Regions from separate parts of the Serratia sp. Nf2 genome, predicted to be linked through region 2. Evidence: predicted binding sites of a transcription regulator. Region 2 holds the regulator's gene; each other region holds the start of a gene.
The links. The regulator PurR, encoded in region 2, represses purine synthesis genes. The targets are predictions, from matches to a motif close to CANGCAAACGTTTGCNTG.
Positions count from the first base shown of each region.

Region 1: C9411_RS09115 (nucleoside-specific channel-forming protein Tsx) is a predicted target of PurR. The motif match lies at 1,693-1,710, and genes of this name have one in related genera.
Region 3: C9411_RS11905 (NCS2 family permease) is a predicted target of PurR. The motif match lies at 3,053-3,070, and genes of this name have one in related genera.

Region 1 covers NZ_PYTW01000003.1:277,185-282,028, forward strand. Annotated here, with positions in the region: gene C9411_RS09110 (hypothetical protein) at 415-594, shown strand; gene C9411_RS09115 (nucleoside-specific channel-forming protein Tsx) at 649-1,530, opposite strand; gene C9411_RS09120 (hypothetical protein) at 1,904-2,176, opposite strand; gene yddG (aromatic amino acid DMT transporter YddG) at 2,250-3,143, opposite strand; gene C9411_RS09130 (APC family permease) at 3,235-4,605, opposite strand.
Region 2 covers NZ_PYTW01000003.1:142,180-147,023, forward strand. Annotated here, with positions in the region: gene C9411_RS08455 (C40 family peptidase) at 383-1,201, shown strand; gene sodB (superoxide dismutase [Fe]) at 1,401-1,979, shown strand; gene C9411_RS08465 (YnhF family membrane protein) at 2,041-2,130, opposite strand; gene purR (HTH-type transcriptional repressor PurR) at 2,455-3,480, shown strand; gene punR (DNA-binding transcriptional activator PunR) at 3,477-4,421, opposite strand; gene punC (purine nucleoside transporter PunC) at 4,545-4,844, shown strand, end outside.
Region 3 covers NZ_PYTW01000004.1:354,287-359,130, reverse strand. Annotated here, with positions in the region: gene C9411_RS11930 (3-oxoacyl-ACP reductase family protein) at 1-707, opposite strand, end outside; gene C9411_RS11925 (YdgH/BhsA/McbA-like domain containing protein) at 857-1,117, opposite strand; gene C9411_RS11920 (lipocalin-like domain-containing protein) at 1,314-1,757, shown strand; gene C9411_RS11915 (glutathione S-transferase family protein) at 1,754-2,422, shown strand; gene C9411_RS11910 (VOC family protein) at 2,470-2,877, shown strand; gene C9411_RS11905 (NCS2 family permease) at 3,210-4,571, shown strand; gene C9411_RS11900 (Na+/H+ antiporter) at 4,769-4,844, shown strand, end outside.

The DNA of each region.
Region 1 (4,844 bases), 140 kb from region 2:
ATTGACTATAGCGGGCCATTTCCGGACAAAGTATAAGGAAACTCCGAGATAACGGCGCGGTTTGACGGCAGACGCGCCAAAATCTTGTTTTAACGCAAAACGCCTCGAAAATGCCGATACTTACCTCAGATTTTTCTTGAAGAAAAATAAGCCTTACGCTAGCGTGGGAAGGTAACAAAAAAGAGTTAGCATGCTCTTTTTCGTCGCACCTCAAATCTTATTCTTATCATCCATAATGATAATAGCGAACACTTCCCGCCTCTCCGTGCGGGATTCTTTTTCCCGCCGCCGTCGCCCCAATCTGGTGCTTTATGTTGAGATTTAGTTGCCGATAATTTACATTCGCTGTCTGAGAAACCTCAACCTCCCGCGGTGGCCAGGCTGGCAACGGGTGGGCGTTCAGGAGCAAAAGACGTGCAAATGACCCTCATGGAATACATCACTCGACACTTTAACGGCGATCTTCATCGGTACGCGCAGTCGGAAGGCGTCAGCCGTGAACAAATCATTAGTTGGATAAATAATGAATGTCACGTGATCAAAGGCAGGCTGTTTATGCCGGTGAAGCATCTCCCGGTCGAACAAGCCCAGTGATGACGAAAAAAAACCCCGCCAGGCGGGGTTTTCTGTTTCTGATAACACGGAAAATCAGAAGTTATAGCCGACCACGAGGTAATAACCCCAACCGGTAGACTTGATCGGGCCCTGCGGGGTGCCGATATCCGCGCCATCCTGCCACTGGCCGCCGTTATGGAAATAACGCGCCACGAAAGAATAGTGCCAGTGATCGTAGTTCAGCGCCAAAATATGGCTGGAGGCGATCGAGTTGCCGGTGCGCACCTGTTTGCCGGTGCCGTCAACCCAATGGCTGTCCTTGCCCAGATCGGAACCGAAGTCAAAGTTGGTGAAGCCGATGTAGCTCAGGTTGCCACCCCACACCTGGGTCAATGGCACGAAGTATTTCACCTTGAAGCGGTAACCGTCCCAGCTGTTCTCGTTGGCAGCCTGGTAGTTTTCCCACTGGTATTTGGCATAGATGTTCATCGACAGGCTCATCGGCAGGCCGGTGTCGATATCGGTGCCCAGACCCATGTACCAGGTGTTTTGACGGCCGTCGGCGTTGTGGCCCAGATCATAGATGTAGTTGTTGGCGAAGTACCACTCTTTGAACGGCCCGAAGCTCAGATCGGTGCCGGTCAGTTTGTCGATGGAGAAGCGCGGTTCAATCTCCATAAACAGCGGGGAACCTTTGTCCCAGATGCCGCGATCCGGGGTGTTGCCCACGCCGAAGAACTTCGGCACGTCAACGTAACCGTAGAAATCGAACCAGTCTTTCTTGGCGAAGGCTTCGTATTCGAGATACACGTCGTTATTCAGCTGCGGCCCGAAGCGAGTGTGGTAGCTGCCCACCACGTTGACGCTCTGGTGCCACCAGTCGGAGACATATTGACTGTCTTTGCTATCAGCCATTGATGATGCACTGTAAGACGCTGCGAGCAGTACACCTGCTGCGAGAGCTATTTTTTTCATTTTATTACCACATGCTTAAAGGGCCATTTCCTGCCCGTTTAGAAAAGATGACAATGAGTCTGCCGACACCTGGCGTTGTCTTCACACAGAAACTCGGATGACGCGCGCATTATAGAAACCACTGACTGTAAGAATCTGTGATCCAGTTACGCATTTCGCGAATAGGTAATCGATTGCGTTCACATTTGTCAAATTATGTTTCATTCAAATTCACATTCGCTGTGATTTTTGTCATGCACATCGATTTTTAGCGCAGTTTTTGAGCCCACTGTCATCAAGGCGTCACCTGCTCGCCATCGTGTTGTGGAAAAGAAAAAGCCGACGCATAAACGTCGGCCTTCATCAAAATCAGCAGAAAATACGCACAGCGAAATCAGTTCACCGCCGGCACTGCCTTGGCGATGTTTTCCTGGCGGAACGCCACCTCTTCACCGTTTTTGACCTCCCAGCTGGCGACCGGAATGTCGGTCTTGGGCGCCGCCGCAACGACCGAACCATAAATCAGCTTGTCGTCGCGGCGCAAAATATAAACGTCGAGCTGATATTCATGCCGCAGATTCGCCGTGGTCAGGCGCACGGTATCGCCGCGCTCATAGTGATGCACGTCGATTTCGGGTTGTTGAATAAATTGAATGTCGCTTCTCATCGTCGTCGTTCCTTCAGGCAACATGGCTAGTTAAATTCTAGTTCAACATTGCGCCGACGGCGGATAATTTCCGTTAATTTCCGCGAGTTGCCCGCCAGCAGATCAACGAGCCGAGGGTAACCATCGCCACGCCCTGCCAGAAATTGGCGGTCAGCGAGGTGTGCAACACCAGCGCGGCGAACACCGCAGACAGCACCGGAGTGAAATAAGAGACGGTCGCCAGCAGCGTCATATTGCCGTGCAGAATGCCGACGTTCCAGGCGGCATACCCTGCCCCCATCGCCACCCCGGCGCACAGCAGCGTCACGGTCACGCCGGCGCTGAACTGCATGCCGCTTTCCGCGCTGAAGGCATATTTAAGCCATAGCGCCAGCGCGGTCAGCACGATGAACAGCACCACACCGTTGCTGCCCTGGGCGATCCTCTTGGTCAAGTTGCAGTACAGCGCCCAGATCACCGCGCCGCTGAAGGCCAGCCCGTAGCTGAGCGGATTGCTGCGCACGTTGGCCAGCATCTGCGCCGGTGACCAGCCGCCCTCACCGCTCATGATCCAGCCGATGCCGAACAGCGACAGCAGCAGCCCCGGCACCAGCCACCATTTGGCCTTTTGGCCGTTGAGCGCCAGCGCCATCAGCACGGTGAAACAGGGCCATAAGTAGTTGATCATGCCCACTTCTATCGCCTGCAGGCGGGTGTTGGCGTAGCCGAGCGACAGCGACAGGCAGATCTCGTAGCTGACGAACAGCAGGCTGCCGACGATGAGATAAGGCCGCGGAAAGCTGCGCCATTTCGGCACGCCGAGCGCCACCAGCAAAAACACCGCGCTGACGCTGTAGATCATCGCCGCGCCGCCGATGGGCCCCAGCCCTTCGCTGACGCTGCGGATCAGGCCGACGACGCTGCTCCACAGCAAAATGGCCAACAAACCGAACAGCGTGGCGCGGGTACGCGAGGGCAAAGCGGGCATAAGGCGGGTCCAATGGGTTATTTTTTATCAGGTTTTTCACTCTACTGCCGCACGCGCCAAAAAGAAAGGCGGGAAACTCCCGCCTGTGAATTTATTGCTGCGGCTGCCGCTCGAGCTGCGGCGGCGGCTGGCGAAAACGCCGGGTCAGCCAAGCCAAATAGCCAAAGCCCAGCGTCGCCCAGATAAGCCCCATGGTCAACGAGCTCTTCTCCAGGTTCAGCCACAGCACCCCCACCGTCAGCGCCCCCACCAGCGGCAGGAGCAGGAAGTTGAAGCGATCCTTCCAGCTTTTGTTGCGCCCTTCGCGAATGAAGAAGTGGCTGATCACCGACAGGTTGACGAAGGTAAAGGCCACCAACGCGCCGAAGTTGATCAGCGCCGTGGCGGTCACCAGATCGAACGACAGCGCAGACAGTGCCACCAGCCCGACCATCAGCACGTTGAGCGCCGGCGTGCGCCATTTGGGGTGGATGTAACCGAAGAATTTCTCCGGGAACACGTTATCGCGCCCCATCACGTACAACAGGCGCGACACGCTGGCGTGCGACGCCAGGCCGGAGGCCAGCGTGTTGATGAAGGTCACGCACAGGAAGATCGACTGGAACAGCTTGCCGCCGACGTACAGCGCGATCTCCGGCAGCGCGGCATCGGGCTGGTGGAAGCGTTGAATGGACGGGAAAAACAGCTGAATGAAGAACGACACGCTGATAAAGATCACCCCGCCGTACAGCGCGGTCAGGAAGATGGCGCGCGGGATCACCTTGGCGGCGTCGGGCGTCTCTTCGCACAGCGTAGTCACCGCGTCAAAACCGAGGAACGAAAAGCACAGGATAGTCGCGCCGGTAATGATCGGCAGCAGGTGCGCATTCTCGCTGAGGAACGGCCGCAGGCTCCACACCGTGCCCATCCCCTCGCCGTTGTGCAGGCCGCGCACCACCAGATAGATGAACACCAGAATGATCGCCACCTGCGCCAATACGAACAGGGTATTGAAGTTGGCCACCAGATTGACGCTTTTCAGGTTGATAGCGGTGATCAGGATAACGAAGCCCACCACCCACACCCAGGGCGGCACTTCCGGGAACAGCGCGGTCAGGTAAATCTTCGCCAGCAGCGTGTTGATCATCGGCAGGAACAGATAATCGAGCAGCGATGACCACCCCACCAGAAAACCAACGTGCGGGTTGATCGCCTTCTGCGCATAGGTGTAGGCGGAGCCGGCGGTAGGAAACTGGCGCACCAGTTTGCCGTAGCTGATGGCAGTGAACAGCACGCCGGCCAGCGCCAGCAGATAGGAGGTCGGCACATGGCCGTCGGTGAGACCCGAGACGATGCCGAAGGTATCGAACACCGTCATCGGCGTCAGATAGGCCAGGCCCATCATCACCACCTGCCACAGCTTGAGGGATTTGCGCAGCTGCGGTTTGCCCGCCGGGCCGCCGTCGATGGCTTTAATCGTCATGGCATTTCCCCTCTTGGTCCTCTGCTGTCAACCGTGCAACGTCATTCAGAGAGGCCGCGGGGAAACTGCTGCTCAGGCGGCGGGAAAAACGGGTTGGGATCACTGTCGGGCGGCCGGCGACCGGCCCGTAGGCACTGCGGCACAGGCAAACGTCTGCGCAGGGGAATGACTGAGTCATGGTTATTTCCTCGTCGGCGTCCTGTACGCCGTGATAGAAGAAATTCAGTACCGCAGCGCGC
Region 2 (4,844 bases):
ACATGCATCACGCGGGCTATTGTAGCGGCTGGAACAGTCGCAAGAAAACGCCATCTTTTGAAAGGATATTCGCCCGCTACCGATCGCGTTTCACCGGCCACGTCATTCCGGTCAAAACATACGTTGAGAATAACATTTTTAATCCGACCATTTCACTAATATATTGCTTGGCGATGACGACGGGGATTAATTATATCCAAAGCCACCCGGCGGTGCTTTTTTATACACCAACAGACTGATTTTGAACCAAAAAAAATGTCATTAACGTTTTCTCACAATATGGATTATTATTTATGAGTTCTTCGCTGTTTTATATGGCGAAATTCGGGAATACTGTAACTCTTTCGATATCCGCTTCGGGGCCAAGGTTGGTGACGTCGACATGCGTTTAATTCTTACGCTCTTTGCGCTGCTGTTTACGCAGCTCTTCTTCAATTTGGCGCACGCTGCGCCACAGGCGCGTGTTGCCGCCGAGCAGCGTAAAAGCCATGCTAATGAAGCGCGGCCCGATGACCGCAGAAAAAAGAAAGCGGACAAAGCCGCTAAAAAAGCCAAAGTGACGGCCCCTGCGAAAAAAACCAAGACCGCCAAGGCGAAAAGCGAGAAAAGCGCGAAAAAGATCGCCAGCGCCAAACCCAAGGCCAAAGCACAGAAAACCGCCAAGATTAAAGTCACCCCGCCGAAAAAGGGCTATAAAAAAGGCTATGGTCGCCACCGCGAAGCCGGTATGGCCACCGCCAAACTGGCGCGTGACGAAAAGCCGTTAAAACTCAGCCCGGCGCACAAAAAACGCTACCAGCATGCCAAGCAGACCGCGATGGCCAAGCTGATGGATCAGATGGGCAAGCCTTATCGCTGGGGCGGCAGTTCGCCGCGCACCGGTTTCGACTGCAGCGGCCTTATCTATTACGCCTATAAAGACGTGGTGAAAATCAAAATGCCGCGCACCGCCAACGAAATGTATCACCTGCGCGACGCGGCGCCGATCAAGAAAAGCGAACTGGAAAGCGGCGATCTGGTGTTCTTCCGCATCAACAACCGCGGCGTGGCGGACCATGTTGGCGTCTACCTGGGCAACGGCAAATTCATCCAGTCGCCGCGCACCGGCGAAGAGATCCGCATCAGCCAGCTCGACAATGACTATTGGCAGAACCACTACATCGGCGCACGCCGCGTAGTGACGCCGAAAACCATTCGTTAATGCCCTGCTCTGCGCGGTTGCGGCCTGGGTCGCAACCGCCTGTTCAAGCTCTCGCCCATCGCACCACCCCACGCGCATTTCTCGCTTTTCTTCCTGTTTTTTATGATGAAAATTGTTAAGATTGAAAGACCACAATAAAAAACGGCCCATATGACTCTCGCCCCGGCGGGAAGCGAATGGCGCTGTAAAGGAGGAAGCAATGTCGTTTGAATTACCTGCATTACCGTATGAGAAAAACGCGCTCGAGCCGCACATCTCCGCCGAGACCCTGGAATACCACTACGGCAAACACCACAACACCTACGTGGTTAACCTGAACAACCTGGTGAAAGGCAGCGAATTCGAGGGCAAATCGCTCGAAGAGATCATCAAGACCTCTGACGGCGGCGTCTTCAACAACGCCGCGCAGGTGTGGAACCACACCTTCTACTGGCACTGCCTGTCGCCACAGGGCGGCGGTGAACCGCAGGGCGAACTGGCGGTGGCGATCGTCAAATCCTTCGGCTCCTTCGCTGCGTTCAAAGAGCAGTTCACCGATGCCGCAGTGAAAAACTTCGGTGCCGGCTGGACCTGGCTGGTGAAAAAACCGGACGGCGCGCTGGCGATCGTCAACACCTCCAACGCGGCCACCCCGCTGACCGGTGAAGACAAACCGCTGCTGACCGTTGACGTGTGGGAACACGCGTATTACATCGATTACCGCAATGCGCGTCCAAAATACCTGGAAAACTTCTGGGCGTTGGTCAACTGGACCTTCGCCGCGGAAAACCTAGCGTAAGCGCAGGTTCTGAGGTGATGAGGCGCAGCCAGGCTGCGCCTTTTTTATAACCGGGGGTAAATCAGTTCAACGCGGCAACGAAGCTGAAAGCGATAATGACCGCCAACGCGCAGACGGTGGTGAACAGCGACATCTTCAATTCGGTATCCATGACAACTCCTTTAAAATGGGCTTTCCTAAGGATAAAAGGCGCACAATTAGTACGTCAAATCATTTTCCCACAGTTCGCCGATAAAATCTTGTTATCATTTCCCGGTTTATAATCTCGATTACCTCTTCCACTTTTGTTCAATATGCGACAAAATTCGCAGTTCACAACTGCGTACCGGCATCCATGCCCCTCCTGATTAAGCGCTGAAGACTTCAACACACTAAAAACTCAGTTTTCGCTTCTCTGGAGAAGGATCTACGTAGGCAAACGATTAACATCACACTTACATGCTGTAAACATGTGAGTTCAGGAGTCATTCCTTACATGGCAACGATTAAAGATGTGGCCAAACGCGCGGGCGTTTCCACCACCACCGTTTCGCACGTCATCAATAAGACTCGTTTCGTCGCCGAAGAGACCAAAGCGGCCGTGTGGGCCGCCATCAAAGAACTGCACTACTCGCCGAGCGCCGTGGCGCGCAGCCTGAAAGTCAATCACACCAAGTCGATCGGCCTGCTGGCCACCTCGAGCGAAGCGCCCTACTTTGCCGAAGTGATCGAGGCGGTGGAAAACAGCTGCTACAGCAAGGGCTACACCCTGATCCTGTGCAACTCACACAATAATATGGATAAGCAGCGCGCCTATCTGGCGATGCTGGCGCAAAAACGCGTCGACGGCCTGCTGGTCATGTGCTCCGAGTACCCCGATCAGCTGCTGGGCATGCTGGAAGACTACCGTAATATCCCGATGGTGGTGATGGACTGGGGCGCTGCGCGCGGCGACTTCACCGATACCATCATCGATAACGCGTTCGAAGGCGGCTATCTGGCCGGCCGTTACCTGATCGAGCGCGGCCACCGCGATATCGGCGCCATTCCGGGCCAGCTGTCGCGCAACACCGGCGGCGGCCGTCATCAGGGCTTTATGAAGGCGCTGCAGGAAGCGCATATCGACATCCGCGAAGAGTGGATCGTCCAGGGTGACTTTGAGCCGGAGTCCGGCTACAAGGCGATGCACCAAATCCTGTCGCAAAAACAGCGGCCGACCGCGGTATTCTGCGGCGGCGACATCATGGCGATGGGCGCCATCTGCGCGGCCGACGAGCTGGGGCTGCGGGTGCCACAGGATATTTCTGTGATCGGCTATGACAACGTGCGCAACGCCCGCTACTTCACCCCGGCGCTGACTACCATTCACCAGCCGAAAGAGCGTCTGGGCGAAATGGCCTTCACCATGCTGCTGGATCGCATTATCAGCAAACGCGAAGAGTCGCAGGTGATCGAAGTGCATCCGAAGCTGATCGAACGCCGCTCGGTCGCCGACGGCCCGTTCATCGACTACCGCCGCTAATCCCCCGCGCCGGAAGCCTGCGCGGCTTCCGGTTCCACCTCGCTCAGCCACTCCTGATTCAGCGTTTCCCCATCGCCCAGATACGCCAGCAGCCAGCTCATCGCCGGTGACGGTTTATCCTGCTGCCAGGTCAGGCAGCAAGGGCTGGCAGGAAACGGCTGCTGCAGCTGCAACGCCTTCAACTCACCGCGCTGCACCCGCGGCAGCGCCCGATGCGCCGGCATCATGCCGACGCACAGCCCGGCGCACAAACAGTCGAGCGCCGAAGTCCAGTCCGGCACCACCAGCCGCCGCTGGTTATCCAGCGTCCAGGTGACGCGCTTGGGCAGATTGCGCGAGGTGTCCTCCAGGCAAAGCGAAGGATACGGCCGCAGCTGATCGTCATTCAGCGGCCCCGTCAACTGCGCCAGCGGATGTTGCGGGCTGACCACGCACAGCCAGTTCATATAGCCCATGTCGCGGAAGGCGAAGCCGCCGCCGACCGGCACCGCACGGGTGGCACCGATCGCCATATCCGCCCTGCCGTCCACCAAGGCATCCCACACGCCGTTGAACACCTCGGGTTGCAGCATCAATTCGACGTCGGGGAAATGACGGTAGAAATCCAGCACCAGTTGGCGGCTGCGCTGCGGTTTGACGATGATGTCGACCGCGATATTCAGCTGGCCGCGCCACCCGTTAGCCACCTGCTGACAGTGGCGGCGAGTGTCGAGCATTTTTTTGATAACAACTCGCGCATCCTTGATAAACAACGCGCCGGCCGGCGTCAACTCCACGTCGCGGTGACGCCGCTCAAACAGCGGCACCGCCAGCCATTGCTCCAGCTGCCGTACGGTATAGCTCACCGCCGACGGCACCCGGTGCAGCTCCTGCGCCGCCGCGCTGAAACTGCCGGTACGCGCCACTGCGTCGACCACTTCAAGAGAATATTCAGACCACATCGCTTTGCCTTCAATTTTTTTAACAGCACTTTGCAAATATTACCGTTTCACAAGCAGAGATCCAGCCGGATACACTGGCCGGCGCTAAAAACCTGCGACACTAAAATATTAACGAGAAATACCATGCGAAATTCCTTTGGCTTTATGTTCTACCTCGCCGGCCTGAGCATGCTGGGTTATCTGGCGACCGATATGTACCTCCCCGCCTTCGGCGCCATGCGGGAGGAACTGCAAATTTCCGCCGGCGCGGTGAGCGCCAGCCTGAGCATCTTCCTGGCCGGCTTCGCCTTCGCGCAGCTGCTGTGGGGGCCGCTCTCCGACCGCCTGGGCCGCAAACCGGTATTATTGATCGGCCTGACGCTGTTCGCCCTCGGCTGCCTGGGCATGCTGTGGGTAGAGAACGCCGTGCAGCTCTGGATCCTG
Region 3 (4,844 bases), on a different contig from region 2:
ATATAACCCGCCTGCGGGCCGGCCAGGTAGGCGACGAAGCCGGCGATCTCTTCGTCTTTGCCGTAGCGGCCGATCGCCATCAGCTGCTTGAGCCGATCGGCGAATTCGCCGGCGTCCGGGTTCATTTCGGTGTCTACCGGGCCGGGCTGCACGTTATTGACGGTGATGCCACGCGGGCCGAGATCGCGCGCCATGCCTTTGGTCAGGCCGACCAGCGCCGATTTGCTCATCGCATACACCGCCGCGCCGCCGAACGGCACGCGCTCGGCGTTGGTGCTGCCGATGTGGATGATGCGGCCGCCGTCGTTCATGTGGCGCGCCGCTTCCTGGCTGGCGACGAACACGCTGCGCACGTTGACCGCCAGCATGCGATCCAAATCGTCCAGCGTCAGCTCCTCGGTGCTGCCCAGCGTAAACACCCCGGCGTTGTTCACCAGAATGTCCAGGTTGCCGAAGTGGCTGACCGCCTGGCGCACCGCCTGCTGCAGCGCCGCCGCATCGGCGCTGTCGGCCTTGATGGCGAGAGCTTTGCCGCCGGCGGCGGTAACGGCGCTTGCCACCGCTTCGGCGCGATCGGCCGAGGCGGCGTAGGTAAAGGCGACCGCGGCCCCTTCGCTCGCCAACCGTTTAACGATGGCGGCGCCGATGCCGCGCGAGCCGCCCTGGACGAACGCGACTTTGCCTTGCAGAGGGTGTGCTGTGGTCATGTTATTTCTCCAAAGTGGGTGAGGATAAGGCGTTATTCCCAGTATCGGTGAAATGTCTGGCGGTCACTGTTCACAAAGAGCTTTGCCTGCCCACAACGAGAAAAGCCCCTTGCGGGGCTTCTTTCTTCCGTCGGTTGGCTGTTCGACGATCAGTTGAAGATTTCTGCGGTGCCGTACAGTTTGTTCTGGCCGCCGGCAGCGACGATGCGGTATGAGCTGGCGCCCGATGCGGCGGCTTTGCTGGCCAGTTCGCTTTCCAGCGCGCTCAGGTTGGTGGCGCCGCTAACGGAGACTACGCCGATTTTCTGGGCGTCTGCAGCGGGTTGGCTGGAAGGCAGGTCAGCGGCGAAGGTAGCGAAAGAAGCGGTAGCCAGCAGCGCAGCGGTAGCAAAAATTTTGACGTTTTTCATGATGTATTCCTCAGCGTATTGATTGGATGAGAGCCCGTTGTCTCTCGATGTGTTAAATAGTAGTGCGACAGGCTGGAATAAAAAATCGGAGAGTTTTGAGTATCTCTGTCAAATAAATTGATTGTTTTTTCACCCGCTGGCGCGCGGTAAAAATCGCCACTACCCTTTACAGACGATCTTTAACCGGAGAAGCGTAATGACGGTAAACGCGTTTATCGGCAGCTGGGCGCTGGTGTCGTCGGTGTTCAAAAACCAGAACGGCGAGCTGAATTACCCGCTGGGCGAGCAGGTTTTGGGGCGCATCCACTATGAGGCCAACGGCACGATGGCGGCGCAGCTTTACAGCGCCGTGCGGCCGCGTTTCGCCGCCGACGATTTGGCGCAGGGGTCCGAGCGGGAGATCCGCGCGGCCTTCATCAATATGATTTGCTACTTCGGCCGCTATCAGGTGGAGGAAAGCGAGCAGCGGGTGGTGCATCAGGTCGAAGGCTGTTCGTTCCCCAACTGGGTAGGCAGCCGCCAGGTGCGTTTTTACGCTTTCAGCGGCGATCGGCTGACGTTGCGCACGGTGCCCTTGCAGCTCGGCAATGGCGTGCAGGTGGGCGAACTGGTGTGGCAGCGGACAGGAGCTTCTTTATGATCATTGTTCATCATCTCAATCACTCACGGTCGCAGCGCATTCTGTGGTTTCTGGAAGAGCTGGGCGTGCCCTATCAGGTGCAACGCTACGAACGCGATCCGCAGACTATGCTGGCGCCGGCGGCGTTGAAAAAGATCCACCCGCTGGGCAAATCACCGGTGATCGTCGACGGCGATCTGACGCTGGCGGAATCCGGCGCCATCATCGAATACCTGCAGGAAGCCTATGACGCGCAAGGGATGTTCATGCCGACTGACTTCCACGCGCGCCAGCAATACCGCTACTGGCTGCACTACGCCGAAGGATCGCTGATGCCGCTGTTGGTGATGAAACTGGTGTTCAGCCGTCTCGGGCAGCCGCCGATCCCCTGGCTGCTGCGGCCGGTGGCCGGCGCGATCGGCAAGGGCGTGCAGCGCGAATATCTCGACAAGCAGATCGCGCCGCACTGCGAATTCCTCGAACAGCACCTGAACAAGGGCAGCTGGTTCGTCGGCAACGACTTCAGCGCGGCGGACATTCAGATGAGCTTCCCGCTGGAGGCGATGGCGGCGCGCGGCGCGTTGGATGATTGTCCGAAACTGCGCGGCTTTCTGCAACGCATTCACGCCCGGCCCGCCTACCAGCGGGCGTTGGAGCAGGGCGGCCCTTACGACCTGCTGAGCTAACCGGATGGGCTATACTCGATGGGGTCATTCTTCATCGGAGGTAGCCCATGGCTACGCAAATCTTCGTTAACCTGCCCGTAAGCGATCTGCCCGCCTCGATGGCGTTTTTCACCCACCTGGGTTTCACTTTCAACCCGCAATTTACCGATGACACCGCCGCGTGCATGGTGGTCAGCGACACGATTTACGTGATGTTGCTGACTCACGACAAATTCAGGATGTTTACCCCGAACCCGATCGGCGACGCCAAACAGGCCACCGAAGTGCTGGTGTGCCTGTCGCAGCCCAGCCGGGCGGCGGTGGACGAACTGGTGCGCAAGGCGGTCGCCGGCGGCGGCAACACTTATCACCCGCCACGGGACTACGGCGTGATATACGGCCACGGATTTCAGGACCTGGATGGCCATATCTGGGAATTGATGTATATGGATCCCGCCGCGGTGCAGACGCAATAATCTCGCCGTGACGGCATTCGCCGGGGCGCCCGTCGCCCCGGTTTTATCGTGCAGGCGCCATTCCCGCCACTTTCTGCATAAATTGCCGCGATCTTTAGTTGATTAGACGCTATGGAAGGCAGGATAATCGTTTGCCTTGAATAAACCACCATAAATTACCCGTACCGCGCGCTGCGAGTTAAACGTTTGCCTTGGTGCGCATCGCCGTTGGCGATGCGACGGAAGGGCAAGGATGCGGAACGTGACGTAAACGATTACGTGGCGATCGGGCGCGGGCGAGATTACCGGCCTGCTGTGACGGGCCGATTCATGAAACACAGGGGAAGTAACCTATGTCGAACTCTCAAGCGAACCACGCCGCAAAACCAACCGGCGGGCTTGATGGCTATTTTAAAATTTCCGCGCGCGGCAGCACCGTGCGCCAGGAAGTGGTAGCGGGGCTGACCACCTTCCTGGCGATGGTGTACTCGGTGATCGTGGTGCCGAGTATGCTGGGCAAAGCGGGCTTCCCGCCGGCGGCGGTGTTTGTCTCCACTTGCCTGGTGGCCGGTCTGGGCTCGCTGCTGATGGGGCTGTGGGCTAACCTGCCGATGGCCATCGGCTGTGCGATTTCATTGACCGCTTTCACCGCCTTCAGCCTGGTGCTGGGCCAGCACATCAGCATTCCGGTGGCGCTGGGCGCGGTGTTCGTGATGGGCGTGCTGTTTACCATTATCTCGGTCACCGGCATCCGCGCCTGGATCCTGCGCAACCTGCCGATGGGCGTGGCGCACGGCACCGGCATCGGTATCGGTCTGTTCCTGCTGCTGATCGCCGCCAACGGCGTCGGCCTGGTGGTGAAGAACCCGCTGGATGGCCTGCCGGTGGCGCTTGGCGCGTTCACCTCCTTCCCGGTGGTGATGACGCTGGTCGGCCTGGCGGTGATCTTCGGCCTGGAAAAACTGCGCGTGCCCGGCGGCATTCTGCTGGTGATCATCGCCATTTCCATCATCGGCCTGATCTTCGACCCGGCGGTGAAATACCAGGGGCTGTTCGCCATGCCGAGCCTGGCGGATGCTGACGGCAAATCGTTGATCTTCAGCCTGGATATCATGGGTGCGTTGCAGCCGGTGGTGTTGCCGAGCGTGCTGGCGCTGGTGATGACCGCGGTGTTCGACGCCACCGGCACCATCCGCGCGGTGGCCGGGCAGGCCAACCTGCTGGATAAAGACGGGCAGATCATCAACGGCGGCAAGGCGCTGACCTCGGATTCCCTGAGCAGCATCTTCTCCGGCCTGGTGGGCGCCGCGCCCGCCGCGGTCTACATCGAATCCGCCGCCGGCACCGCCGCGGGCGGCAAGACCGGCCTGACAGCCACCGTGGTCGGCATTCTGTTCCTGCTGATCCTGTTCCTGTCGCCGCTGGCCTATCTGGTGCCGGTCTATGCCACCGCACCGGCGCTGATGTACGTCGGCCTGCTGATGCTGAGCAACGTCACCAAGCTGGACTTCAACGATTTCGTCGACGCGATGGCCGGCCTGCTGTGCGCGGTATTCATCGTACTGACCTGCAATATCGTTACTGGCATCATGCTGGGCTTCAGCTCGCTGGTCATCGGCCGCATCTTCTCCGGCGAATGGCGCAAGCTGAACATCGGCACCGTGCTGATCGCCGTGGCGCTGGTGGCGTTCTACGCCGGCGGCTGGGCAATTTAAGCCCCGCGGATTTCCCTCGCCCGATGGGCGGGGGAATCTGTCACGGCATTTCCCTTCTTAAGATAAGTCTTCTTCTGTTCTGCACCGCGTTTTGAAAGGCACAACAAGCTTTAACGGCTGTAAAAAAAGTGATCTACTATCGGGACCAACGCAGGCCCTGAGCCGATGTCGTCTGAATCGTAGAGTCTAAGGAAAGCATGGAAATCTTTTTTACAATCCTCATTTTGATCCTGGTGGTCTCCCTGTCCGGGGTGGTGACGCGCATGTTGCCGT